4 regions of the Bacillus sp. A015 genome follow, and region 3 is predicted to be linked to each of the others. Evidence: riboswitches for the same ligand, from Rfam matches in the RefSeq annotation. Region 3 holds a riboswitch; each other region holds the start of a gene.
The links. A riboswitch is a leader RNA that binds a small molecule or an ion and turns the genes downstream of it on or off. The one in region 3 is predicted to bind S-adenosylmethionine.
Positions count from the first base shown of each region.

Region 1: linked by a shared signal. The riboswitch ahead of ACSLGF_RS10900 (bifunctional homocysteine S-methyltransferase/methylenetetrahydrofolate reductase) and the one ahead of metK (methionine adenosyltransferase) in region 3 are both predicted to bind S-adenosylmethionine.
Region 2: linked by a shared signal. The riboswitch ahead of ACSLGF_RS06145 (5-methyltetrahydropteroyltriglutamate--homocysteine S-methyltransferase) and the one ahead of metK (methionine adenosyltransferase) in region 3 are both predicted to bind S-adenosylmethionine.
Region 4: linked by a shared signal. The riboswitch ahead of mtnK (S-methyl-5-thioribose kinase) and the one ahead of metK (methionine adenosyltransferase) in region 3 are both predicted to bind S-adenosylmethionine.

Region 1 covers NZ_JBSPZB010000011.1:693-8,004, forward strand. The annotation lists gene ACSLGF_RS10890 (CvfB family protein) at 1-286, opposite strand, end outside; gene ACSLGF_RS10895 (YajQ family cyclic di-GMP-binding protein) at 524-1,015, shown strand; SAM riboswitch class I at 1,097-1,215, shown strand; gene ACSLGF_RS10900 (bifunctional homocysteine S-methyltransferase/methylenetetrahydrofolate reductase) at 1,294-3,135, shown strand; partial or broken gene metH (methionine synthase) at 3,119-6,546, shown strand; gene ACSLGF_RS10910 (anti protein) at 6,666-7,312, shown strand, end outside.
Region 2 covers NZ_JBSPZB010000005.1:77,944-85,255, reverse strand. The annotation lists gene ACSLGF_RS06160 (hypothetical protein) at 217-396, shown strand; gene ACSLGF_RS06155 (RsiV family protein) at 495-641, opposite strand; partial or broken gene ACSLGF_RS06150 (GntT/GntP/DsdX family permease) at 703-1,020, shown strand; SAM riboswitch class I at 1,103-1,215, shown strand; gene ACSLGF_RS06145 (5-methyltetrahydropteroyltriglutamate--homocysteine S-methyltransferase) at 1,303-2,424, shown strand; gene ACSLGF_RS06140 (JmjC domain-containing protein) at 2,575-3,567, opposite strand; gene ACSLGF_RS06135 (class I SAM-dependent methyltransferase) at 4,440-5,168, shown strand; gene ACSLGF_RS06130 (PqqD family protein) at 5,158-5,415, shown strand; gene ACSLGF_RS06125 (GNAT family N-acetyltransferase) at 5,412-6,401, shown strand; gene ACSLGF_RS06120 (MFS transporter) at 6,398-7,312, shown strand, end outside.
Region 3 covers NZ_JBSPZB010000015.1:77,181-84,492, forward strand. The annotation lists gene metK (methionine adenosyltransferase) at 141-1,343, opposite strand; SAM riboswitch class I at 1,536-1,670, opposite strand; gene pckA (phosphoenolpyruvate carboxykinase (ATP)) at 1,898-3,484, shown strand; gene ACSLGF_RS13240 (DUF2584 domain-containing protein) at 3,522-3,764, opposite strand; gene ACSLGF_RS13245 (alpha/beta hydrolase family protein) at 3,805-4,599, opposite strand; gene ACSLGF_RS13250 (phytoene desaturase family protein) at 4,626-5,243, opposite strand; partial or broken gene ACSLGF_RS13255 (glycerol acyltransferase) at 5,233-5,626, opposite strand; partial or broken gene ACSLGF_RS13260 (carotenoid biosynthesis protein) at 5,625-6,211, opposite strand; gene ACSLGF_RS13265 (ABC transporter substrate-binding protein) at 6,386-7,312, shown strand, end outside.
Region 4 covers NZ_JBSPZB010000007.1:83,050-90,361, forward strand. The annotation lists gene ACSLGF_RS08435 (acyltransferase family protein) at 1-644, opposite strand, end outside; gene ACSLGF_RS08440 (PAS domain S-box protein) at 938-3,148, shown strand; gene ACSLGF_RS08445 (methylated-DNA--[protein]-cysteine S-methyltransferase) at 3,150-3,641, shown strand; gene ACSLGF_RS08450 (hypothetical protein) at 3,731-3,865, shown strand; gene mtnA (S-methyl-5-thioribose-1-phosphate isomerase) at 3,890-4,951, opposite strand; gene mtnK (S-methyl-5-thioribose kinase) at 4,958-6,151, opposite strand; SAM riboswitch class I at 6,232-6,389, opposite strand; gene ACSLGF_RS08465 (aminotransferase class I/II-fold pyridoxal phosphate-dependent enzyme) at 6,552-7,312, shown strand, end outside.

The sequences.
Region 1 (7,312 bases), on a different contig from region 3:
GTGCATCCTTTGATAGCCCGACATCGACAAATGCGCCCATGTCTTCTACAACGTCTACGACTTCTACCCAGCCGTATGTATGTGCATTGATTGTAGGCATTTTCATCGTAGCTGCTAGTCTTTCTTCATGATCTACATATAAGTAGACCTCTACTTCATCCCTGTCATCAATATCCTCTGTCATCTCACTGCGGTGCAAGAGGACAGAATCTTCACCATCTGTCAAAAAGTAGCCGTACTCCATCTCGTTCTCTATTTGCAAGGTCAATTGCTCACCTGGTCTCATGTTCTCTTCCTTCCTATCTGCCCATAAAAGAGCGTTCGTTCATCTTTTGATTCACTTTATTCTACTATACTTCTCTCAACATGAACATCTCTAGTTCTGTTAGCTAAAGTGGACAAACTTCCCTTGATTTATACCGCAAGCGGCTGAACTCTTTGATTTGTCTATTCGATAAAGTTTCTTCTTGCCCTGTTTGCATGATAAAATAGACGCAATATCTATACTTGGAGGTCATGTGTTATGGCAAAAGAAAGTTCATTTGATATTGTATCGAAGGTGGAACTGCCAGAGGTGCAAAACGCCATTCAAGCAGCGCTAAAAGAAATTAAAAATCGTTATGATTTTAAAGGAAGTAAAAGTGATATTTCACTTGAAAAAGAAGAGCTCGTTCTCATCTCAGATGATGACTTCAAGCTTGAACAGCTAAAAGATGTGCTTGTGACAAAGCTGATTAAACGAAATGTTCCAACTAAAAACATCGACTACGGAAAAACCGAACATGCCCTAGGCGGAACAGTACGCCAGCGTGCCAAGCTGATTAGCGGTATCGATAAAGACAATGCCAAAAAGATCAACGCACTCATTAAGCAATCTGGCATCAAAGTGAAGTCGCAGTTTCAAGATGACCAAGTGCGTGTAACAGGAAAAAATAAAGATGATTTACAAGAGGTCATTTCACTCATGCGCAAAGCAGATTTGCCGATTGACGTCCAATTTATAAATTTTCGATAAATTTTAAATTTTCCATTGATTATTTCCGATTTTTTCGTTACAGTTGATGGAAGTTCAATTCATTGACATGTTCATATCGCTTTCTTATCAAGAGAGGCAGAGGGACTGGCCCTGTGAAGCCTCAGCAACCGGTGTAGTAGAAATGTATTTTCTATGACCAAGGTGCTAAATCCAGCAAGCAACTGCTTGGAAGATAAGGAGAAGAATTACGATACAGCCAAAAAGTCTTCTTCTTATCAGAAGGCTTTTTTTGTTACATAGAAATAAGGAGGAATACAATGGGCCTATTACAAGACTTACAAAATCGCGTATTGATTGCTGACGGAGCAATGGGAACACTTTTATACTCTTACGGCATTGACCGGTGCTTTGAAGAACTAAATTTATCAAAAGAAGATGAAGTGAAAAGAGTGCATGAGGCGTATGTGCAGGCTGGAGCTGACATCATCCAAACGAACACGTACGGTGCGAATTATATTAAACTATCCCGCTACGGCTTAGAGGAAGAAACAAAACGCATCAATACAAAAGCGGTACAAATTGCAAAAGCTGCCGCCGGCTCAGCTTATGTACTCGGAACGATTGGCGGCATTCGAACGTTTAACAAAAATGCCTACTCTATAGACGAGATCAAACGAAGCTTTAGAGAGCAGCTGTACATCCTATTAAATGAACAGCCTGACGGATTATTGCTTGAAACGTATTATGATATGGAAGAGGCGAAGGCCGTTCTCGAAATTGCACGCAAAGAAACGACTCTCCCGATTGTCATGAACGTATCCATGCACGAGCAAGGTGTTTTGCAGGACGGTACACCGCTGAAGGACGGTTTATCTGAACTATCCTCTCTTGGCGCTGATGTCGTTGGGATCAACTGCAGGCTGGGCCCTTATCATATGATTCAGGCACTCGAAGGCGTCCCGATTTTGGAAAATTCTCATTTATCTGTCTATCCTAACAGCAGTCTCCCGTCTCTTGAAGAAGGCAGACTCGTCTATGATACAGATAATGATTATTTCCGAAAAAGTGCACTAGAGTTTAGAAATCAAGGCGCACGCATTATCGGAGGCTGCTGCGGAACGACGCCTCAGCATATTAGCGCAATGGCTGAGGCTGTTAAAGATTTAGCACCGATCACTGAAAAAGAAGTGAAAATATTAAAAGAAGAAATCATTTCGATCCAAGACCAGCGCACTGAACCTGGACTTGACGAGCTGGCTGTTAAAAAACGATCGATTATCGTAGAGCTGGACCCGCCAAAGAAGCTGAACTTCAAAAAATTCCTTGTCGCAGCAAATGAATTAAAGAGTGCAGGCATTGATGCTCTGACGTTAGCTGATAATTCTCTTGCGACTCCGCGCATTAGCAATGTGGCTTGCGGCGCATTATTGAAACAGCAGCTTGATATGCGTTCACTTGTCCATATCACGTGTCGTGATCGTAATCTGATTGGACTACAATCCCATTTGATGGGACTCGACACTCTCGGATTAACCGATATTTTAGCCATCACAGGCGACCCGTCTAAAATTGGTGATTTCCCAGGTGCAACATCTGTTTATGATTTAACCTCCTTTGATTTGATCCGTTTGATCAAACAGTTTAACGAAGGACTTTCTTTCTCAGGGAAGCCGCTTGGTAAAAAGACCAATTTTTCAGTGGCTGGCGCGTTTAATCCAAATGTGCGTCATATCGATAAAGCAGTAAAACGTCTTGAGAAAAAAATAGAATACGGCGCTGATTATTTCATCTCACAGCCTGTTTATTCAGAGGAACAGCTAGTGAAAATTCATGAGGAAAGCCGTCATTTGGATAAACCGATTTACATCGGCATTATGCCGTTAACAAGCAGCAGAAATGCAGAGTTTATTCACCATGAAATTCCGGGCATCAAATTGTCTGATTCGATTCGTGACATCATGGCCAAGGCAGGCGAGGATAAGGAAAAGCAGCGAACAGAAGGCTTAGCGATTGCCCGGTCTTTATTAGATACGGCCTGCGAATTGTTTAATGGCATTTATTTAATTACTCCTTTCCTTCGATCAGATTTAACAGCAGAACTGACAACCTACATCCATCAGAAAGAAAAGGAGCCAAACGTACATGCCAACTATCACTGAACAGCTCAAGAAACGCATCCTCGTCCTTGATGGTGCAATGGGCACAATGATTCAAAACGCCAATCTCACAGCAGAGGACTTTGGCGGAGAAGAGTATGAGGGCTGTAACGAATATTTGAACATGACAGCCCCTCACATCATCTCCACAATCCACCGGGAATATCTTGAAGCAAGTGCGGACTTAATTGAGACAAATACATTTGGCGCTACGAAACTTGTTCTCGATGAATACGGGCTTGGCCATCTCGCCTATGAACTCAATGCACGAGCTGCTCAGCTGGCAAAGAATGAAGCAGACCGTTTCTCCACACCGGAGTGGCCTCGTTTTGTTGTAGGCGCAATGGGGCCTACAACTAAAACATTATCTGTGACAGGCGGCACAACCTTTGAAGAGCTCGTCGCAAACTATGAGGAGCAGGCCCGCGCACTCATTGACGGCAAATGTGATGCCCTTCTTTTAGAAACAAGCCAAGACATGCTGAATGTAAAAGCTGGATTCAAGGGCATTCAGGAAGCCTTTAACGCGACCGGCATTCAATTACCACTCATGGTATCAGGTACGATTGAACCAATGGGCACCACCCTTGCTGGTCAAGATATTGAGGCCTTTTATATCTCTCTTGAGCATATGAAACCTATCAGCGTTGGCCTAAACTGTGCAACTGGTCCAGAATTTATGACAGACCATATCCGCACACTCTCCTCCATCGCAAAGTCAGCTGTTAGCTGCTATCCAAATGCTGGTCTCCCAGATGAAGAAGGACAATATCACGAATCCCCTGCTTCCCTTGCTAAAAAAATCGCCGCCTTTGCACAGGAAGGCTGGTTAAATATCGTCGGGGGCTGCTGCGGAACAACACCTGCACATATTCAGGCATTATCAGACGAAGTGCGCTCGCTCCAGCCGCGCAGCATGGTTCATGAATCATCACAGCATACCGTATCAGGAATTGAACCCCTTATTTATGAAGAAGCAATGCGTCCGCTTTTTGTAGGTGAGCGGACAAATGTCATTGGTTCCCGGAAATTCAAACGGCTGATTGCTGAACAAAAGTTTGAAGAGGCGTCAGAAATTGCTCGTGCTCAGGTGAAAAATGGCGCTCACGTCATTGATGTGTGTCTAGCAGATCCAGACCGTGATGAAGCAGCTGACATGGAAGGCTTTTTACAAGAAGCCATGAAAAAGATCAAAGCTCCTTTTGTCATTGATTCAACGGATAAACACGTGATTGAAAAAGCACTTACGTATTCTCAAGGGAAAGCCATCATCAATTCCATTAATTTAGAGGATGGCGAAGAGCGGTTTGAAGAGATTCTTCCGCTTGTGAACTATATGGCGGCGCACTTGTTGTTGGAACGATCGATGAAACAGGGATGGCAGTGACAGCAGAACGAAAGCTCGAGATTGCCGTACGTTCCCATGAATTGCTAACGAAGAAATATGGAATTCCTGCAAGTGACATTATTTTTGATCCTCTTGTCTTTCCAGTAGGCACTGGAGACGCGCAGTATATTGGCGCTGCTGAAGAAACGATCAAAGGCATCAAAATGATCAAGGAAACACTGCCTGAGTGTCTCGCGATTTTAGGCATTAGTAACGTGTCTTTCGGACTCCCGCCTGTTGGCAGAGAGGTCTTGAATGCCGTCTATTTGTATCACTGCGTCCAAGCAGGACTTGATTATGCAATCGTTAATACTGAAAAACTTGAACGTTTCGCTTCAATTCCAAAGGAAGAAATCAAGCTAGCTGAAACATTACTTTATGAAACAAATGATCAAACCCTTGCCGAATTCACCCAATTTTACCGCGGGAAAAAGAAAACGGAGAAAAAACCAAAGGTCTCCTTATCGCTTGATGAGAGGCTGGCACTATACGTCGTCGAAGGAACAAAAGAAGGGCTGATTGATGATCTGTCCCTTGCCTTAGACCAATTCGAATCGCCTCTTCATGTCATCAATGGACCCTTGATGCAGGGAATGGCTGAAGTTGGACGTCTTTTTAATCAAAACGAATTGATTGTGGCTGAAGTGCTTCAATCGGCAGAGGTCATGAAAGCATCTGTTTCGTATCTTGAGCAATATATGGAAAAGCAGCATGCAAGCGGCAAAGGGAAGATTCTCCTTGCGACGGTTAAAGGAGATGTCCATGATATCGGGAAAAACCTTGTCGACATCATTTTGAGCAATAATGGCTTTCAAGTGGTCGATCTCGGGATCAAAGTCACACCTCAAACATTGATCGAAGCTGTGCAAAAGGAAAAACCAGATATGATCGGATTATCCGGATTACTTGTCAAGTCAGCACAGCAAATGGTACTGACCGCTCAAGATTTACAAAAAGCGAACATCTCCGTTCCCATTTTGGTCGGCGGTGCTGCTCTTTCACGGAAATTTACGAAGATGAAAATTTCGCCTCATTATGACGGACCCGTTCTTTATGCAAAAGATGCAATGGACGGCCTGTCATTAGCCAATGAGTTAAAAGCAAACCCTCTTCAATTTCAAACAAAGCCCTCAGCGGAACAAGAGGCACTTATCAAAGAGAAAGAAGTGAAACAGCCAAAAGCCGTCATTGAATTACTGGAAAAACGCGCGGCACTCCCGCAGGCACCCATTTTCACGCCAGAAAATACAAAACGCCATTATGTGCGTGACATCGATTTGCATCATATTATGCCTTATGTGAATGAGCAAATGCTTATTGGTCATCACCTCGGCTTAAAAGGAAAGGTCAAAACATTATTAGCTGAACAGCATCCAAAAGCATTGGAGCTAAAACAGCTTGTCACAGACCTTCTTCAGGAAGGCAGAGAGAAAGGCTGGTTTGCACCGGCATTTGTTTATCAATTCTTCCCTGCCAGTTCAAACGGGAATGATCTGCATATTTATGATCCGGAAGCGCCTGATCGCATCATTGAAACGTTTCAATTTCCAAGACAGGAGAAACTTCCATACCGCTCCATTTCAGACTATGTGCGGAAAAGCGAAGAAAATGAGAAAGATTATATCGCCTTATTTGCCGTCACAGCTGGTGCGCGCATACGTGAAGTGGCGCAGCAATTTAAGCAAGAAGGTGATTATTTAAAAATGCATGCTGTCCAAGCACTGGCGCTTGAGCTTGCAGAAGGCTTAGCTGAAAGAACCCACCAAGTGATTCGTGACAAATGGGGCTTCCCTGACCCAGTCGATTTCACAATGGACAAGCGGTTCCAGGCCAAATATCAAGGGCAGCGCTATTCCTTCGGCTATCCAGCGTGTCCAAATCTTGAAGACCAAGAAAAGCTGTTCAAGCTCCTTCAGCCTGAAAAAATCGGCATCCATCTGACAGAAGGCTTCATGATGGAACCTGAAGCATCTGTTTCAGCGATCGTCGTTTCTCATCCTGAAGCTCGATATTTTAATGTTCATTAATGCAGGACCTCCGTGATTGGAGGTTCTTTTTTTGATAAAGATTGGTACAAATATCAATTTTTACTCTTATTTACCGATATTACAAATGAAAGTCATTCACTTAAAAGGAGATGTTTGTCATGTTCAAAAAGAAAATGGGGATTTTACTGCTTACCGGCCTCTTCATCGCTACACCTCTCTTTCAATCACCTGCACAAGCAAGTGAAGCCTCTACGAAACAAACAAAATATTATACGGAAGAATTAGAGCACCTGTACCCTGACAGTGATTATGCAAACAATGATACGATGGAAAAAGCTCAATTCTTACAGCATTCCCTTCATCTGAGTAAAACGTATTTATATCATGAGGGCAGTATCTCTTCTATGGATGACATCGATTTTTACCGTTTCACCAGCTCCAAATTTGATGGAGCAGATGGCCGCTTTTCTATTAAACTCGTGAATGTGAAATCTGGAAATGATTTCGACCTCTACCTTTACAATAAGAACGGGTCACTTGTGTCTTCCTCTGTGCGGACAAACAACCAAAACGAGATCATTCATATGCCGAAAATTTCCGCCAGCACTGATTACTACCTAGCCGTTAAGCCAAAACGATTATTAAATGAAGAAGATAACATGTATCGCATTGTCTTTGACAAAAGCATTGAAAAAGGAACCCTCAAACGATACGGATCACCTGCCACACTCAACAGCTTCAATGAAGCCGGTTCTCCAAATTCTTCTTTTGATTTAAGCAGCTTGCCTCAGGATGCCGTCGTGAC
Region 2 (7,312 bases), on a different contig from region 3:
TAATCGTACTAATATAGACAACCCCAGAAAAAATTCTTCTTGACGAGTGAAATAATTGGAAATATAATAGTTAAAAACAACCAGTATTTTAGACCTAAATCAGCGGATCATCTAAACCTTAAGAACTAAACCGATTCTGCTGCTTATTATTTTCAGTTATAAACATCACTCACCCTGTCTACACTGAAAGAATAGGATGAATTGGAGGAATGTCATATGATGATTTTATTGATTATCGCTTCACTTTGCTGCTATTTACTTTTCTCTTTCAAAAAAGATAACCGCACCCAAAAACGAAAAAGCGCAGAGCTTTCGGAGTTTGAAATCTTTCGTATGCGCCGCCACTACAACAGCAAACGCCGCCATCCACTAAACAACGCACCTAAACAAGTATAAATTCAAAGAAAGAGCCTCATCAGGGGTTCTTTTTGTTTGTGTCAGAACATGTTTTAGACACATTAATAAACGACCACATCCAGTGGCCGTTTCTCTTTTTATTTATACACCTTTGCAGGTACTTGAATCATAGGAATTCCTTGATAGTATGGTGCGATTTCATATGGATCAAAGACAACAGCAATCCCCTTTTTCGTGAAGTAATACTGCGTGTTGTAGTTGATTTGAATATCACTTCTCTTCATGTTCGCATAGAATTACTTTTATGCTTCTTTGTATAGTTATAGATATAATCTCTTACTTTTGCTTTCTCCCCTGCTCCTCACCTGGCTGATTGCTGCTGTCCTTCGTGTGTCTTTAGGATCAGCAACTGTCGCAGGTCTCACAGCGGCTGGCATTTCTGCACCACTTATTGGATTAACGGGTGTCAGCCCGGAATTAATGGTGATCGCAACAGGTGCCGGAAGTATTACGTTCTCTCACGTGAATGATGCAGGTTTCTGGATTTATAAAGAATACTTTAACCTGTCAATGGCCCAAACCTTTAAAACATGGACATTGATGGTCACTGTTCTTTCACTTGTCGGACTAGCTGGTGTCCTCGTCGCTGATTTGTTTATGTAGGAAAATAAATTGTAAAAACCATTGACTTTTTCTCGAAAAGATTGAATAATTGTGTTTATTAAGAAAATTGAATCAAAAGGTAACCTTATTAAGAGTGGTGGAGGGACTGGCCCTGTGAAACCCGGCAACCGCTGTTCCTAGGAACAGAATGGTGCTAATTCCTTAAGCAAGCATACGCTTGTTTGAAGATAAGGCAGAGATCTCACAGTATATGATGCTCTTCCTTATCCAAGGAAGAGCTTTTTTATTTGATTTTCAACCTGTAGAAAGAAGGGATTCAGTATGACACAAGTACAAACCATTGGAAAGAGAACAACAAAGCCGCCATTTCGCGCAGATCAAGTAGGAAGTTTACTCCGTTCAGAGCGCATCAAAGAAGCACGCAAGCAAAAAGCAGACGGTACACTGACAGCAGAGCAGCTCCGACAAATTGAAAATGCAGAAATCACACGTATTGTGGAGAAGCAAAAGGAGATTGGATTAGAGGTTGTCACAGATGGAGAGTTCAGACGTGCATGGTGGCATTTTGACTTTCTTGAAGGACTTGATGGGGTCGAAGGATTTGAAGCAGATCAGGGCATTCAATTCCACAACACAACGACAAAAGCTAGAGGTATCAAGGTAACAGACAAGATCGATTTTACAGATCACCCAATGCTAGAGGATTACCGCTTCCTTCACAGCATCGCTGGTGATCATACGGCTAAAATGACGATTCCAAGTCCGAATATGCTCTTTTTCCGTGGAAAGCTTGAAGAAGGGGTGTATGACAGCTTAGAGGAATTCCACCATGATGTGGCACAGGCGTATAAGAAAGCCATCCGTGCTTTTTATGATGCAGGCTGCCGCTACTTGCAGCTAGATGATACGGCATGGGCAGTGTTCTTTTCTGAAAAAGGCCATGAACAAATCAAAGCCTTTGGCCGCGAGGAAGATGAACTTCGTGAGTCGTTTGCAAAAACAATCAATGAAGCCGTTGCCGATCGTCCAAAGGATTTAGTCATCACGATGCACATTTGCCGTGGTAACTTTAAATCAACATGGGCAGCTGAAGGTGGTTACGAAGCAGCCGCAGAAACGATTTTTGCCGGATTAGATCTTGATGGTCTCTTTTTAGAGTTCGACGATGATCGTTCCGGCGGATTTGAACCCCTTCGATATGTGAAGAATTCAAACCTTCAAATCGTACTAGGCCTTGTCACTTCAAAATACGGAGAGCTTGAGCCAGTTGAACAGATTAAAAAACGAATTGAGGAAGCGGCTCAATATGTGGACATTAACCAAATTTGTTTGAGTCCACAATGCGGCTTCGCCTCAACAGAGGAGGGCAACCTGTTAACAGAAGAGCAGCAATGGGAAAAGCTGCGTCATGTGATTGAGATTGCTGATCAAGTGTGGAAATAGGCGGAAACCTACAGAAAAAGCTTACCGTCAAAATAAAGAACCGCTTTTTGGCGGTTCTTTATTTTTTGTCATCTCAATCAACATTATACTAAGTTTAATCGTAATACTTCTATAGTTGAGTTAAGAAGATAATGAACATAAGTTATCTTCTTAAAAACCATCTTTTATACTCATAAGTTGTCTTACAACAAGTTGTGTAGATTGATATACATCTAAGTCATCTTTCTTTCTTGCCAGAATATCCCCTACTGAAATTCCCCTGAAATCGTTTGGCAAATTATTTATCATTGATTTTAATTTTTCTTCTATCTTTTTTCGTTCATTTTCATCCAAAAGATCAATATTCACCAGCTCTCTCCATTCGTCTTTTTGAATCAGTCGATTCCTTAATTCTATTAAAATTAGATCTAGCCAAGCTGGCTGACCGAAGGTAAAGTTTAATGCAATGGTTTCTTCAGAAGAACTAGTTGAATGCCAACAACCTCTTGGAAGAAATAAAAATGAGCCCGTATCTAAAAGCAATTCCCTTCCATTAGATAAATTTTCATCAGGAAATTCACCATTCCAATACGACTTTAATGGATCTGGCAAATGAGGAGCCTCGATTAATTCATAATGTTGAAGTGGATTTATTGTATTAAAATTTTCAGCCAACTTCCATTTCTTTTTCCCTTTAAGTTGAAAAATGAAATTGCAATACGCATCAAAATGTGCTGAAAATCCAGCTGATTCTTTAGCAGCGTACAATACTGCTTTTGCCATTGTTCCCTCAGGCAAACCTAACAGTGACTTTAGTTTGTTAATAGATTCACGAAGCTCTGGTATAAATATATCTGTGAAATCAAATTCTAAGGCAGCTCCTTTTTCATACCAACTCATTGCCTCTTCAGGTGGAACTAAAAACTTGTTAAGGATCCCCCCTGTCTCCTCAATTATTGCATCCCCAACAACCATTACTGGATTTTTATATATCTTTAGAATATTCTCCAAGCTGGATATACTTTCGATTCCAGGAACTGAAAAAAATCGTTCTAAACTTCCTTTGTTATGTAAAAAATAATTTGGCCAATATTCATTTAAAAACTCATCAGAATTCATCTCGTTTAAAACGTCGTCTAATATATTTCCATTTGTTATTTTCATCATTTACCTCCTATGCTTATATTTCCAAATACAATTATACAAAAAGCAAATCCAATTTCAACTAATAATCTTAATATTCAGATAAAAAGAATAGATTATCAAGAGATATCAATAAAAAATAATATGTATACAAGGATCGACAGAATTACTTTTAAAAGACCTATGGACAAATGGAGATTAAAGGTATTATTCGTTAGTACGCATAATCATCACAAACATAAAAGATTATCCTATTCCATTTAGAATACAAATTCAGTGGTTATACAACTCTCTAAAACCATAAACGTCTCTCCAGATTAAAATAACCCATGATTCTAGCCATCTTTTGAATTTTCTCCTATTTCTTTTTCACAAACTCTAATTCTATTTGTAGCAGCGATTTACTCATCACTTTTCACTTTATAGACATAAAAATTTGTCAAAAAAATCATTGTCTAAATATTGAAAAAAATATAAAAAATGTGCTATCATGACTTTCGTTAGGGTATGAAATTGAAATTTAAGACATATATAAGAGGGATATTACATGAAGAAAGTTTATAAAACTCCTCGTCTTGTTGAGATTCGTAATGTAGTTGTTGCTGGTGGACATTAATTTATAAAACCCTTTTAGAAAAGGACAATAAAGGAGGTGAATCACATGAAAAAAGTTTATAAAACTCCTCGTCTTGTTGAGATTCGTAATGTAGTTGTTGCTGGTGGACATTAATCCAATAAAACCCTTTTAGAAAAGGACAATAAAGGAGGTGAATCACATGAAAAAAGTTTATAAAACTCCTCGTCTCGTTGAGATTCGTAATGTAGTTGTTGCTGGTGGACATTAATAACTGTTTTTTCATACCCTAACACTTTATGAAAGGAGTGTACATTCTTTGCTGACTCATGATGAATGTTATTTATATAATGATTTTGTCAAAGAAAATCAACTATACATATACCCGTTGATAGGTAATAAAATTTTAAATCATACCCTTTCAGGTTCTGAAGAGACCATTGTTGATATGGGAACTGGTCCCGGTTATTTAACACATTATTTATGTAACAATTCAAATGCCACTATCTATGCTACTGACATTAATAAAACAATGTTAGAACTAGCCCAAAATCAAATAAATACATGTCTTAATAAAAAAAATGTGATTTTTGAAATACAAGATGTTCATTCATTAACGTATGCAAATGAGTCGATTGATGCACTAGTTTCTTATTCATGTCTACATCATTGGGTAGAGCCAGTAAAGGGATTAAAAGAGTGCTATAGAGTGCTAAAACCGGGAGGTAAAATCATCATTATTGATACTCACCCTATATCTTTACTCTCCTTGAATAGCCTAAAAAAACAAATAGACTCAAAGTATATAAGTATTTTGGAGGAAGCCTTCTTAGAAAGCTATACTGAAAAACATGTAGGTGAAATGCTTACACGGTCAGGTATTTCAAATTATTCATTCCATCCTTTAGAGTTCTCTGTTGAAGAGTTTATGGAAGTTATTGATGAAATTGGAGATATTCCAACAAGTATGGATACAAACGAGCCAAAGCCACAATCTTGGTACCTTGTTATAGAAAAAAAGAATGGAGGGAATTCCAATGGAAAATAATACAATTCTCATAAAGAATCCTGATAATGTTACAAGAAGGTACTTAAAAGGTATCATTATCGAACCAGGCATGTCCCTAAATCAAGTCGCTGCTGATTTTTATGAACGAATTGACGGGCAAAGAGAGTTTATTTCAATAGTAACGGAAATTGCTGAAGAATATGATACAGATGTTCAAACTTGTATCGAAGACCTGCAAGCATTGAGTAAACAATTAATTGAAAAGGAAGTTGTATATGTAAAATGAATAAACTTAATGACGATATTCTAGAAAACATCTATAAAAACATTTCAACTAAGAGAAGCAAAACAATCGTTAATTACATTGCAATGCTAATGGCACTAGCGAGAGATAATGAACTAAACGAGGATGATTTAATTAATTGGATTCACAGTAAATTAAGTGAAATAGGATATTTTCAAGAAAAAAACCGTTTATTTACTCAAAACAAATTAGATGAATTTGTCTTAGAGTTTATTGAAGGAAGAGCACTATTATATGATGATATCAGCATAACTGAAACAAAACAAAACGAATATGTCATCAGTAGCAAACTGTGGTACAAAAAGAATCCACCTGGGAGTTTTTTTTATTTTGGTATTGACCCTGAAGATTTTTCGAACTATGCACAAAAACTTGCTCAAATAAACGCCGAAAAACTAGGCATCTCAATCCATTTTTCTGAGGATCAAGTGAATGACAAAGAAATAGCCCATATCCAGCTGTCAAAAAAATGTTCGCTTTCAAAAGAATTGACAGTAACTCAGCCAAGTTCAAAAGACTTTTCGTGGTTAACATGTTTTTTCAATGAACATTGGGGTGGAACGACTATGGTGTCTAAAGGGACAACTTATAATGTTTTAAATGAAAACATTTTGTTGGCTAAACGTGGAGATTATATAGTAGGAATATTAGTTTACAAAATATTCAAAGAAGAAGCAGAAATCCTGACTTTGGAGGCTCTAGAAAAGTACCATGGTGTTGGAAGTAGATTACTTTTTGAGTTAGAACAAAATCTAAAAACACAAAATATACACTCTATTAATTTAATCACTAGTAATGATAACTTAAATGCAATTAGGTTTTATCAAAGAAAGGGATATTCTTTCAAAAACATCTATATTGGTGCAATTGATAAAGCAAGAATGGTTAAACCTACAATCCCCTCTATAGGAAATTACGGAATACATGTCAAAGATGAATTAGAATTTGAAAAAAGGTTGATACAATGACTATAAAAAGCAGATTGATTGTTATTGCGATTTCACTCGGAGTATTTGCTAGTTCGATGAGTACTACCATGTTATTTATAGCCTATCCTGAGCTAGTTCAATTTTATAATATTGATTATGAAGTCATGCAGTGGAGAAACATCGTTTTTTGGTCTTTCTTCGGGGTTTTCATGCCCTTTTTTGGCATCATGGCTAAAATGACAAATGTTAAAAAAATGTTTTTAATAGGGTTAAGCTTATTCACTATTTCTTGCTTGCTTAGTGCTTTTTCATCTAACTGGGGAATGTTCTTGGTAGGGCAATCTCTTCAAGGGTTAGCTGATGCTATGATTGTTCCAGTGCAAGCTGTGCTTATTAGAAGCATATTTAGTGAAGATAGAATTGGTTGGGCATTTGGATTACAAGGTTCAGTGATGGCCGCATCAGCGCTGTTAGGTCCATCATTAGGCGGTTTGATTATACAGAGTATGAAATGGCAAATGATATTTTTGTTACTAGGGCTAATTGGATTGATAGCACTTGCTCTAGGGTTAATGCTAGTTCCTAATATTGAAAAATCAACTAAATTTATTTTTGGAAATTTACCTATAGTAGGAACTTTAAGCTTACTTATAACCTTTATATCCATTCAAGGAATATTTATTAGTGAAAGTGACGTTTGGATTTTATTTGGTTTTGCAGGTTTTGCTTCATTTTTGTATGTTGAATTTTTCAATAAAGTCCAAACAAAAATCATACCCCAAGATTTATGGAGTAATAGGCCATTTTTGATCAATGCGCTCAGAGGTTTTTTTATTTTTTTATCCATAAATGCTATTGCTACGTTTACCCCGATTTATTTTAGGATGTCTCAAGGGTATGAAGCCAGTATAGTAGGCATGGTATTACTTGCAAGCCCTATCGTGATGATT
Region 3 (7,312 bases):
CCTCCACGTTATGTTATTTCTAAAAGTAGACCTATAATTAGACAGTATTTTGTCCGATTTCGTTTCACATTTTTACGCTTTTTGTAGAATTTTTTTTAATCAAAAGGAAAACCGCTTAAAATAAGCGGTTTTATATGTTGTTATTGTCCTAATGCTTCCTTGCGAAGCGTGTCGGCTTTATCCGTTTTTTCCCATGGGAGATCTAAGTCGTGACGGCCAAAATGTCCGTATGCAGCTGTTTGTTTATAGATCGGACGACGCAGATCGAGCATTTGAATAATGCCAGCCGGACGTAGATCAAAGTTCGCACGAACCACTTCAATTAATTTTTCTTCAGAAGCTTTTCCTGTTCCGAATGTATCAATTGAAATCGATACAGGCTGTGCAACACCAATTGCATAAGCAAGTTGCACTTCACAAGAATCTGCAAGGCCAGCTGCTACGATGTTTTTCGCTACGTAACGAGCAGCATATGCCGCAGAACGGTCAACCTTTGTTGCGTCCTTACCAGAGAAAGCACCGCCGCCATGACGAGCGTAGCCGCCATACGTATCAACGATGATTTTACGTCCAGTTAAACCAGCATCCCCTTGAGGTCCACCGATGACAAAACGGCCTGTTGGATTAATAAAGTATTTTGTCTCTTCATCAATCAGTTCACTTGGAACCACAGGGTGGATGACATGCTCTTTTAAGTCGCTTTGAATTTGTTCAAGCGTCACTTCTGGTGCATGCTGCGTGGAAATAACCACTGTGTCAATACGAACTGGTTTGTTTTGTTCATCATATTCAACTGTTACTTGTGTTTTTCCGTCTGGGCGAAGGTATGCAAGTGTTTGATCCTTGCGTACTTCTGTTAAACGACGAGATAATTTATGCGCTAGTGAAATCGGCAGCGGCATCAGCTCTTCTGTTTCGTTGTTTGCAAAACCAAACATAAGCCCTTGGTCACCTGCACCGATGGCATCAATTTCTTCTTCAGTCATTGTTCCTTCACGTGCTTCAAGCGCTTTGTCTACACCTTGCGCAATATCAGCAGACTGTTCATCAATTGATGTAAGCACCGCACATGTTTCCGCATCAAAACCATATTTCGCACGTGTGTAGCCAATTTCCTTAATCGTGTCACGTACCGTCTTTGGAATATCGACATAAGTAGACGTTGTAATCTCACCGCTTACTAATACGAGACCGGTTGTTACAGAGGTCTCACAGGCAACACGTGCATTTGGATCTTTCTTTAAAATTTCATCCAAAATGCTGTCTGAAATTTGATCACAGATTTTATCCGGATGTCCTTCTGTCACTGATTCTGAAGTAAATAAACGACGATTTTGACTCATAATGGCTATTTCCTCCTGTACAAGGCCACATCATCCCAAGATGAGGCCTCCGATATGATACGGAACTCGTTCCCTCTTATATGAATCGTTTATATTAGAGATGTTATTGGCAATTTGTTCATATGATATCTCAAAAATAAAAAAACCATTTCCTTCATTGCGAGGAAAGGGTCTGAGATCGCATGCCTTTCACTCTTATCGCTCAAGGTGTTCTTGTACCTTGCATCAGGTTAGCACCTTGGTTTCTCAGCATGTTCATGCCTTTTTCATAAGAAACCGGTTGCTGGGCTTCATCGGGCCTGTCCCTCCACCAACTCGGGATAAGAGTATCCGTTCAATAAGATATCTTATCTTAAACCCTTGCGTCATGTCAATGCTTCATAGGAATTATCTCTCCTCTTTTTTCACCTCACAATTAGCATCACCAAAAAGCATATTTTCATAGCAGAAATGAAAAAACACACACAAAAATATTTAAATAGTATAGACTATTATTATCAATGTGTTATACTAATCGAAACAAACAAATTCAACGGTAAAGGAAGGGTTTTTTTATGAACTCAGTGGATTTAAAAGAAGATTTGCAGTCATTGCTCTCATTAGAAAATACGCACCAAAATTTATCTGTTCCGAAACTTGTTGAAAAGATTTTGGCACGTAATGAAGGCGTTTTAACATCAACAGGAGCTGTCCGCGCCACAACTGGTGCTTACACTGGACGTTCGCCTAAAGATAAATTTATCGTCAAAGAAGAAAGCTCTGAGCATAAAATCGATTGGGGTCATGTAAACCAGCCGATCTCTAAAGACGCATTTGATCGTTTATATACAAAGGTTGTCTCATACTTAAAAGAACGTGATGAACTATTTGTCTTTGAAGGGTTTGCCGGCGCTGACGAAAGATACCGTATGCCGATTACAGTTGTAAACGAATTTGCATGGCACAATCTCTTTGCAAAGCAGCTATTCATCAGACCTGACGGGTCAACGCCATCATCTAACGAAAAACCTTTCACCATCTTATCTGCACCTCACTTTAAAGCGGATCCTGAAACAGATGGAACAAACTCTGAAACGTTCATTATCGTTTCTTTTGAAAAACGGACGATTCTCATTGGTGGAACAGAATATGCAGGAGAGATGAAGAAATCGATTTTCTCTGTCATGAACTACCTGCTGCCTGAGCAAGATATTTTATCGATGCACTGCTCAGCAAACGTTGGTCAAGAAGGCGATGTCGCATTATTCTTCGGCCTTTCAGGGACTGGGAAAACGACGCTTTCTGCAAGCGCAAGCCGCAAGCTGATCGGAGACGATGAACACGGATGGTCTGGCACAGGTGTCTTCAATATCGAGGGCGGATGCTATGCGAAATGTGTGAACTTAAGTGAAGAAAAAGAACCACAAATCTACAAAGCCATCAGCTTTGGATCAGTGCTAGAAAATGTTGTGCTTGATGAAGAAACTCGTGAAGCGGATTATGATGATACATTCTTTACTGAAAATACACGGGCTGCTTACCCAATCGAAATGATTGATAACATCGTGAAACCAAGTATCGCAGGTCATCCATCTGCCATTGTCTTCTTAACAGCTGATGCATTTGGCGTTTTACCTCCAATCAGCCGTTTAACAAAAGAACAGGCGATGTACCATTTCTTGAGCGGTTACACAAGTAAATTAGCAGGAACTGAGCGCGGTGTAACGTCACCAGAAACAACATTCTCTACTTGCTTCGGTTCACCATTCTTGCCACTTCCAGCTCACGTCTATGCTGAAATGCTTGGCAAAAAAATTGATGAGCACGGCGCAAAAGTATTCCTTGTGAATACAGGCTGGACTGGCGGCGGCTATGGTACGGGCAAACGAATGAATCTTGCTCATACAAGAGCGATGGTGCAAGCAGCGATCGAAGGTGACCTTGACAATGCCGAAATGATCACTGACGACATCTTTGGATTACACATTCCACTTCATATTCCAGGTGTACCAGATGAAGTACTTCAACCTGCTAAAACGTGGGAAGACCAAAATGCTTATCAAGAAAAAGCACACTTCCTTGCCAATGAATTTAAAAAGAACTTCAAAAAATTCAGCCATGCGGCAAGTGACATTGAAGCAAAAGGCGGACCACTCGTATAAAAAGACGAAAGCTGAGGGAATATACCCCTCAGCTTTTTTAGTTTGTTGAATGCAATGACACAAGGCGGTAAGTCACCTTTGTGACATTGTCTGTCAGTTCCAGCTTTTCAACATGTGCTGTCCCTGTTTTTTCTCCATCTTTTGTTTTGCGCACCTCAAGCGGAATATTTAATGGATAAATGCGGTACCCTTTCTTCATGAGTTCAAACACATTTTCTTCAATTCTTGTCTCATTTCCTTTTGTGACAATCATTGTATTAAATTCAACAGGCATTCCCATAATGAAAATCCCCCTTACTTTCTATATTTCTTTCTACCGTTTATTTTACCACATTTCCGCTTTTTCGGCTGTGCATCCATGTCGTCAGCCTTCTGACAATCTCTCGATTATGCTGAGGCGGGAAATAATGATTGTAGCCGTGAAAATACCATGTTTCCACAGACTTCCCGTGCTTGCGAAGCGCTTCTTCTAATAAATACGCATGCTCAATGGATACATTCTGATCCTGCTCTCCATGGATGATTAAAACAGGCGCTTCCATTTGATCTACAACATTCAATGGCGTTCTGTCCTCGTATGCCTCAGGTACCTTGTGCGGCGGACCGCCTATCACGCGCTTCATCATTCTTCTCATATCGACACGCTCTTCATAGGTGAGCTTCATATCACTTACACCTCCCCATGTCACAAAGGAAGCAGCCTCCTGTTTCATTTCAACAGCAGTCCAAATGCCCATAATACCACCGCGCGAAAAACCAAAGATATGAATACGATCCTGCTTTACCTTTTTGTGATGCTTCAACAGCTGAAATGCAGCGAATGCATCTTTCCGATCCTCTCCGGCAAAATCCTCGTTTCCTTCGCCTCCTTGATTCCCTCGGTAAAAGGGAGCAAAGACAACAAAGCCTTGTGCTGCAAATTGCACGATTAGTCCAGGCCTCACCATCCCCACATTTTTAATGCCGCCTCGTAAATACAAAAAGCCATCATAGAGACCTTCTCCGATCGGTTCAGCGAGCAGCCCCTTTATCCGAAGTCCATCTGCCTCATAGGTCACTGTATATAAATGAATATGCGGATGGGGCGACGGGAATCTTCTTTTTTCCACAATCACTTGATTTCTCTCCTTTTCATCCGGTATTACGTCAATTGCTTGATGATCGCTTCTGCAACAAGCTGGCCTGATTTTGTCACCATCGGGGTGCCGCCGCCCGGTTGACTTGTCCCTCCAACAAACCAAAGCCCTTCAATGTCCTTTGACTGATTATTGATACGGAAGAACGCCTGCTTGAACGAGTTTGAAGACATGCCGTAAATGGCTCCATGATGTGCCCCCGTTTTCTGCTGCAAATCAAGCGGGGTTTGAACCGCTTCATATTCGACAAGCTGATCAATATCAAAGAGACCCTTTTCCTTTAATTTTGTTTTGATATGCTGACGATACGTCTCCTTTAGCATGTCCCAATTTTGCTCTTTTGTCACATAAGGTGCATTGGCCAAGACAAAAAGGTTGCTTCTTCCCGGCCCTCCACTTAATTCTGGCTCTGAATGGCCCGAATAGCATATGTAAAGTGTCGGCTCCTGAGGTAATTGCTTTTTCTGAAAAATATCCTTAAATTCTTGTTCATAATTCTCAGGGAAAAATACATTGTGATGGGACAGCTGTTTATAGGCTTTAGGTATTCCTAATAAGAGAACAAAACCAGATAACGATGGTTCAATGTTTGACAGCTTTTGATTTAAAAAGCTAGAACGCATCGCTTGTTGACTGACTTGTCCTTGTCATCTGTCTAAATTCTTCGTTTGTTGAAAAATCAGGATCAGCGATGACCTGCGCTTGATGTGCGTTTAACTGCGTTTCAAGCAGGTCTCCCGAGCATGCGTGTCACTTCCTTGCTTGGAAATGAGCCTCCAGATACTAAGGCATCTTCTCCGAACACAACAGATACCGTCGGCTTTTGAAATTGATTAAATGTATATTGCAAGGTCACAGGCTTGATCACGACCTGCTCAAATTGCCTCACTAAAAAAGAAGCCCCGCCTTCCAGTTCAAGCGGCTGCGTATCCTGATGCATGATTTTCCCCTGCGGAAAAAGCCATACAGCTCCGCCAGCCTTCATGTTCTCTTTTGCCGTCATGATAAATACAACTCGTCCAGCGCAGTGCCTTTTGATCAATCGAGACAAGCGGGAAAAGAAATGAGAGTGCTGCTCCAATCATACCCCAGCTCACAAAATTCTCAAAAGGAATACCAAAAAAACCACCGCCGTCATACCACACCCAAAACTTCCGCGCCGCTACTGGATCTAATATGAGGTCAAGCAGCACAATCCATATCCCCGTTTCGATAGCTCGTTTCCACTTCGACTGTTGACTTGATAAAAAAAGACTATTTAAAAACACGCCAACCCATGCAAAAGCAATCGTTAAAGGCACTCCCGCCACAAGAAAACCCAACGTCGGATAATACTCATAGGCCCCGAATGGAAACCCGGTTGTGATTCCTACCCATTCAACCGTAAACGTAAGAACGCCCACAACGGCTGCTCTTTTGATCACAAAGCTCCATGAGCCATAAATATTTCGGCCAATCTCTATGACGCAGCAGGCGTACAGCACAAAAAAATCCCATTTGCAAACTGAAGCCATGCCGGCACTTCAAAAAAGACCATTAATATGAGTCCTACCAAATACCACCCAACAAATACACAACTCACTCTATACACGAAACCGCCCCTTTATTTCTGCCAAATTCAAGAAAGCATTCATGCTTCCAGTATAGAAAAAAAAGACACGTTCTATAAATAAACAATGCGCTTCTTATTTCATCTAGGCACTCACCAAAAATCCCTTTTGACATACTTTAATTAGTGATCTAGAACAAAGGAGGCGAATTACTCTTGAATCGTTCCATCAAAGTCAGACTGGCATTCATATTCGTTGTCCTGCTCTTTATTCCATTTGTCGCCTGTAAAAAAGAACAAGAGCAGACCGTACAAGTAGCCGAGGTCACCCATTCGGTTTTTTATGCTCCGCTTTATGTCGCCTTATCAGAGGAATTCTTCAAAGAAGAAGGCTTAGAGGTTGAATTAAAAACCACTTGGGGCGGCGATAAAACGATGACAGCTCTTTTATCCGGCGGTGCCGATATCGCCCTGACCGGATCTGAATCCTCTATCTATGTGGAGGCACAAGACACAAAAGACTCTGTCATGAACTTTGCACAGCTGACACAAACAGACGGCACATTTCTTGTTTCAAGGGAGAAAGTAAACCAATTCTCTTGGGATCAATTGAAAGGAAAAGACTTTCTTGGACAGCGCAAAGGCGGCATGCCGCAAATGGTCGGTGAATACGTCCTGAAAAAGGAAGGCATTGATTTAAAAAGGGATCTTCGGATGATTCAAAATATTGATTTTGCCAACATTTCAGGTGCTTTCTCCTCTGGAACTGGCGATTTTGTGCAGTTATTCGAACCGACAGCTTCCTTAATTGAAAAAGAAGGCAAAGGGTACATTACCGCCTCCTTTGGAGAGGCTTCTGGCAAGGTGCCTTATACCACCTTCATGGCAAAGAAGAGTTACTTAAAGGAAAACAAAGAGACGGCCGAAGCCTTTACTCGTGCTATTTATAAAGCGCAAAAATGGGTAGAAGCCAAGCACCCAGAGGAGATTGCAAAAACGATCCAATCTCATTTTCCTGATACGGACCTTGATGTCTTATCAACTGCGATCAAACGCTACAAGCAGCAGCACTCATATGCAACAGATCCCCTTCTGAATGAAGAGGAATGGAACAAGTTACAGGACATCATGAAGGCGAGCGGT
Region 4 (7,312 bases), on a different contig from region 3:
TGTGACCCAAATAAGAAGGAATAATCGAATTCATAGAAATAGCAAAACATGAACACACCGATCAATACAAGAAGTGCTGTTATTTTTCCTTTGCTTGTTCGGATGAATTCAAAGTGCTGCTTCTTTAAATAAAAGCCAGCCAAAAACATGGGCAAAAAGACAAACGTACGCGATAAGCTGAGCGTATTGCTAATGCTGTCCACGTAACCGACAAGTAATGCAATCGATAAACTGACGATCATCGCCCAGTGGAACGGCAGTTTGGAAAAAGGAATGAGCAGCAAATTCCAAAAGAATAAACTAATTAAAAACCATAAAGACCATTGCGGATCAATTGGATTTAAATTGGACATGCTTTGATCCTGCAAGAGATAATAGTACACAGAATAGATCACCTGGAAAATTAAATATGGAATGATCAGCTTAACGGCGACTTTTTTCATAAAACCAGGCTTTCTAAACCCTTTTGCAAAGAAGCCAGAAACCAAGATAAAGGCCGGCATATGAAATGTATAAATCAACTTGTATAAGTAGAGCAGCCAATCATTATCATGGATGAATGATCGTAACAAATGACCAAAAACGACTAGAAAAATCAGAAGAAATTTCGCATTATCAAAATAATTATCTCGTGAAGATGCCATAACATCACCTTTCCTGCTTCATTTCAAACATAAACGTTCTATGTCCACTGTTCCCTCATTTGCCCCATTTTAAAATACATTTTGGCTCATTTCGCTATTTGATTTGAAATTGTAGAATGGTTGTAAAAGAAGCGTAAGAAAAGAGATTCATTATACAATCGTGTCATCCGCATGAAATAAATTAAACAGTCTTCGTGTAAAAAGTTATCTTTTTTTATGAGTCGAATGAAGGAACAATGAAAATATTGTAGAAATATTGTAGAGGAATGAGGCTGGAAAAGGAGTGTAAGAGAATGACTGAAACGCTCGATGGCAAGCGATTAATCCCCGCGGGAGATATCAGAAAATTAGAAAAAGAGAACGAATATTTGCGAACTGAGTTGATGCAGCAAAAAATGCTGTTAAATAAGACGTTAGATTCCATTTTTATATTTGATCAGCACCTCAACATTATCCAAGCCAACGAAGCGACATGCAGGCTTGTACAGACACCGAAAGAAGACCTCCTCAATAAATCCGTTCTAGATTTCCTTTACGGCATCCCGAAAGATAAAATTGAATGCTCACTCGAGATTTTTTTTCGAAAAGGTACATTAAAAAGAGAAATCTCCATCCAGCTTGAAAATGGCGAGACAAAATACATTGAATTTGTCGCAGAACATGACGCCTTGAATCAACAATATATTGTGGTGATGCGAGATATTTCTTCAAAGAAAATCTTAGAACGAGAACGCTCCATGAATGAGCAGCTGTTCAAAGATTTGTTTGACCGAGCGATTGATGGTATGGTCATTTTTGATCAGGATGGCTGCATGATCGACGCCAATCACTCTTTTTGTCAGAGCTTTGAGCTTCAAAAGACAGATTTAACAGATCGCTATTTAAATGAATTTGTCGAAGAAGAAAATCTTCCAGCCTTGCAGCACCTTTTAACGTCATTAAAAGAAACAGGGAAGGCAAAGGGAGAGCTTCCCGTTACCCTTCAATCTGGTCAGCACAAATTATTCGAACTGACCATTACATCAAATGTCATGAGCGGTTTTTATATGTCCATCATGCGGGATATTACAGAAAAAAGGTTAATGGAAGAGAAGCTGTTAAAAAGTGAAGAACGCTTTAGAGAAATATTCGAAAATGCGATGGATGCTATCATCATATGGGCGGACGATGGAGAGATTGTGAGAGCCAATGAATCGGCCTGCCGTATTTTTGAATTACCAATGCATCAGCTGATTGGCAAGAAACTCACAGACTTTCTCGTCAAATCTGATAAGAGATATAGACCGACAAGAAGACGTTATATCAGGAATCATGAAATAAGGGAAGAACTCCTGTTCAGAATGGCAAATGGTCAATTTAAAGAGCTTGAGTTCACCTCAAAGCATGCGGTATTAGAAGGACAGCACTTAACCATTTTACGTAATGTCAGTGATAGAAAGCGAATGGAGCAGGAGCTTCGTGAAAGTGAGCTCAAATTCCGTAAAGTATTTAATGGGTCAATGGATGGCATTGTTCTTTTCGATAATCAATACCGGATTATTGATGTCAATCCTTCTGCAAGCGAACTGCTAGAACTGAAGGACGATCATTTAACTGAAATGAATCTCTTTCATATACTTGCCCCATATCAAATTGAAAATTTAGCACAGCCCGCTCAGGCAATGTCATTAGATGAGATGGACAATGAGGTTCCGTTTGTGCTGAGCCACCCAGATCAGCGCATACTGGAATTCTCTTTTAAACGCAATATTATTCATAACATGAATCTAGCGATCTTTAGAGATGTGACAGAGCGGAAGGAATTAGAAGAGCGGGTGAGAAAATCAGATACACTTCATGTGGTCGGAGAGCTTGCCGCTGGAATTGCACATGAAATTAGAAATCCGATGACGGCATTAAAAGGCTTCATTCAGCTGTTGAAAGGAAATATTGAAGGGGAGTATTCACTCTATTTCAATGTCATCACATCAGAGCTAAAAAGAATTGAATCCATCATTACAGAATTTTTGATTTTAGCGAAACCGCAAGCCATTGTGTATGAAGAAAAAAATGTGGTGCAAATTGTAAAAGACACGATGGATCTTCTGCACGCACAGGCGAATCTTGGCAATGTCCAAATGCACCTCAATGTCATGGATGAGATTCCGCTGATCTACTGTGAACAAAATCAATTAAAGCAAGTCTTCATTAACATTTTAAAAAATGCAATTGAAGTGATGCCGCGGAAAGGAAATGTATTCGTGAGCATTCAGCGGAAGGGCGAGGAGCATATTGTCATTTCATTGCGTGATGAAGGCTGCGGAATGACAGAGGATAAGCTAAAGCGTCTTGGTGAACCATTTTATACAACGAAAGAACGAGGAACTGGACTTGGTTTAATGGTTAGTTATAAAATTATTGAAGAGCATCAAGGAACCATTGAAGTAGAGAGTGAGGAAGGAGTAGGGACGGTTTTCCACCTTACACTGCCACTCAGGCAACAGAAACAAGAAGGAGAGCTTTAATATGTATTATACAGTCTATAGCGCACCAATCGGGGCATTATACATACTAGAAAAAGACGGTGTCATTATCGAAGTGGTGTTTGATGATGAACCGTTCTTGACAAAAAAGCAGGCAGCCGATCTAAAAAAAGAAGATACGTTTGTTTTACGAGAAGCGAAAAAACAGCTTGATGAGTATTTCAAGGGAGATCGTAAAGTATTCGATCTTCCACTCAAGCAAGCTGGCTCTCCATTTCAAGAGCAAGTGTGGGAGGCACTTTCGGCTATTCCATACGGTGAATCAAAAAGCTATGCAGACATTGCAGAAGCGATTGGCAATCCACAGGCCGTCAGAGCCATTGGACAAGCCAACCGGCGCAATGCCTTGCCTATTTTTATCCCGTGTCACCGGGTCATTGGAAAAGACCGGTCTCTCACGGGCTATGCAGGAACGAAGACAGATATGAAAGCGGTTCTGCTTGAATTAGAAGGCATCCCATTTGTTCAAAAATAAATCGATTGACCTGTTCCAAATGTTTAGCAAACGACATATCCTTTTATTAAGCTAAAAAAGTTGGTTGAGGGAAAAAGGAGGGCGCTAGGATGTTTTGGGGCAAAAAAGATAAAATGTATGCTGTCACGTCACTATGTGTCAAAATGAACGTTTTGACAGAGGAACAAAAAAAAGAAATTTTAGCCAAAACGATCGAAACAAAAAAGCGCGGTGCTCTTAAATGACAAGAACACGGCGCTTTTTTGTGATCAGAGTGAGATGCTTTCAGTGAAAAGTGCATCAATCTCCTCTGTGTAATTGGAAGTGATAATTCCTTTCTCTGTAATGATACCTGAAATGAGGTGGTGGGGAGTGACATCAAAGGCGGGATTAAATACCTGAACATCGGGCGGTGCAATTTGTATGCCATTTAATTCCTTTACTTCCAGCGGGTCGCGCTCTTCAATCGGAATATCTGTCCCATCGCGGGTCGATACATCAAAGGTCGAAAGTGGTGCTGTCACAAAAAACGGAATTTGAAAGTGTTTAGCCAGAATGGCAAGACCTAACGTTCCAATCTTATTCGCTGTATCTCCATTTCGAGCGATTCGATCAGCTCCAACAATGACAGCAGAAATTTGCTTTTCTTTCATCGTATGGGCTGCCATGTTATCTGTGATGAGCGTCACATCCACACCACCCTGCATCAGCTCCCATGTCGTCAGTCGAGCGCCTTGAAGAACGGGGCGTGTTTCACAAGCATAAATGTGAAGATCGAGATTTTTCTTTTTGGCTAAATAAAAAGGAGCAAGCGCTGTTCCGTAACGGCTCGTTGCGATGGAGCCTGCATTACAAATGGTCATAATACGGTCACCTGATTTAAAGAGCTGGAGAGCATTTTGACCAATTTGCCTGCATGTTTCTTCATCTTCGATTTGAATTTGAATGGCTTCATGGACAAGATCTGTTTTGGCTGCATTCACCGAAGCAGCACGCTCAATGCGCTGAATCAGTCGGTCTAATGCCCATGCAAGGTTCACAGCGGTTGGACGAGCACTGTTTAAATATTCTTTTAGTCGAGCGACTTCTTGTTGAAAGACATCAATGTCTTCTGTATCAATCTCTTGAGCACTCAGCGCCAGCCCAAAAGCTGCTGTAATGCCAATAGCAGGTGCTCCGCGTACTTTTAACGTCACAATCGCATCATACACATCTTCTTTAGTAAATAAATGCTCAAATACGGTTTCGGCCGGTAATTTTTGCTGATTCAAAATGTTAATATGGTTTTCTTCCCATTCGACGGAACGGGGAACTTCAAATTCTTTAGACAAAACCCGTCACTCCTTTACAGATTGCTGGAATAATGCGACGAGGTCAGACGCTGTTTCCACTGCATGATATTGTTTAATGAATGTTTTGCCGAGCGTAAGTGCTGCTTTTTTCTGCTGAATCCGTTTAGTTGATGATGGAATCGCATCAAGATCAGCTGCATGAGCAAGACCAATGGTTCGGCGAACAAGCTCACAGCCGGCAAAGCCTGCCGCTTCTTTTAAAATCCGGTCAAAGGTTGTTTCTAAAAAGCTGTCCGATACACTAAACGCTTCAATGCTGTCTTCTTTCCATGCCTTTGTGAACACTTCTTTGAATGTTGCCCACACATTGACGACATGGTCAAAAAGGTGCTGCTGTTCTTGTTCATTCTCATGAGATAAAGCATTCAGGAACAGATTGGAAATGAAGTGACCGATATCGAATCCGAAAGGACCGTAAAAAGCGAATTCTGGATCAATGATTTTCGTTTCCGTTTCGTTTGCAAAAATACTTCCAGTATGAAGATCTCCATGAACCAGTGTTTCAGCTGAGGTTAAGAAGATACGCTTCAGCTCTGCGGCTTTTGCTTGCAGTTCAAGATCAGCCCACAGTGCTTTTGCATCTTCTCTTAATTCCTCTTCGAAGTCATTTGTTTCACTATCAAAGAAAGGGTCTGTGAAGACGAGCTTTTCTGTGATGTCACAAAGATCAGGGTTCGTAAACTGCTTCACGAATTGTTTTTTGATTTTAGGATTTGTGGCAAAGTCAGATGTGTAAAATAGTGTTTTGCCTAAAAATTCACCGACATGATCTGATAAATGCGGATATTGTTTTCCGGCAATTAGCCCTTTTCTGACGATTTCTAAGTGTGATAGATCCTCCATTGCTGTCACAGCAAGAGCTGTATCAGAATAATAGACTGCTGGTACGAGATGCGGCGCATATTCTGACTGCTTAATCAGTGCAGCACTTTCAATTCTTGCACGATCTAATGTAAGCGGCCAGCTCTCCCCAACCACCTTTGCATAAGGCAGTGCCTGCTTGATGATCAATCCTTTTTCACGTTTGTGATCAAAAATATGAAAGACGTAATTTAAATTCCCGTCACCGATTTCAGTACATGTCAAATGACTGCTTTCTTGGATCAAACCAAGTCTAATCGCCAGTGCAACTGCCGAGCTCTCTGTTAATTCTTCATATGATGCCGTAAGTGTAACCAATTGCTTCCCCTCCAAATCATATAAAAAAGCCTCTTTCTCCTGAGAGAAAGAGGCTTGATAGCGTGTATGCTCTAAGCCTCTCTTATCTCTCAGCACATACGTCTGATGGAATTAGCACCGTGCCCTATAAGACAATTGTCTTGGCGCTGTACTTGCTGCGCCCCACTTCACAGTGGTATTAACGGTCGGTTGCTGTTGGGGTCAAAAGGCCAAATCCCTCGCCCAACTCTCGATAAGAGAAATCAATATGTAATTGTTTTGTCTGCATGCATTTCTTAATTCAAGATATTATCAGAGCTGCTCTTCACATGTCAATCTTTTTTCAAAATTGCTTTACAATTCATAAAACAATCCATTACAGTGAGTGTATTGTCACGTAACTTGAATAGAAGGTGAAAAAATGGAATTCCAGCAATCAGATGTGTTGAAACATTTACCGAAGCAGTTTTTTGCGTCGCTTGTCCAAAAAGTGCAGAAAAAAGTGCAGGAAGGAGCTGATATCATAAATTTAGGCCAGGGAAATCCTGATCAGCCAACTCCTCCGCATATTGTAAAAGCCATGCAGGAAGCGGTAGCAAAGCCCGAAAATCATCAATACTCCTCTTTTCGCGGAACAGCAAAACTAAAAAAGGCCGCCGCAGCCTTTTATGAAAGAGAATATGGTGTCACGCTTGATCCGAAGACAGAAATCGCCATATTATTTGGGGGGAAAGCGGGACTAGTTGAGCTGCCGCAATGCTTACTGAATCCAGGTGATACGCTGCTTGTCCCAGATCCGGGTTATCCTGATTACTGGTCAGGCGCTGTGCTTGCTGGAGCTCATATGGTCACCATGCCTCTTCTTGAACAAAATGATTTTTTACCTGACTACCATCTATTGCCTGAGGCTGATAAGAAAAAGGCAAAATTGATGTACTTAAATTATCCAAACAATCCGACTGGTGCCACTGCAAGTCGTGCATTTTTTGAAGAAACCGTTACGTTTGCGAAAGATCACAAATTGTGTGTTGTCCATGATTTTGCATATGGCGGCATTGGATTCGATGGAGAAAAGCCGGTCAGCTTCCTGCAAATAGATGGAGCAAAAGAGACGGGTATTGAAATTTACACATTGTCCAAAACATATAATATGGCCGGCTGGAGAGTTGGTTTTGCAGCAGG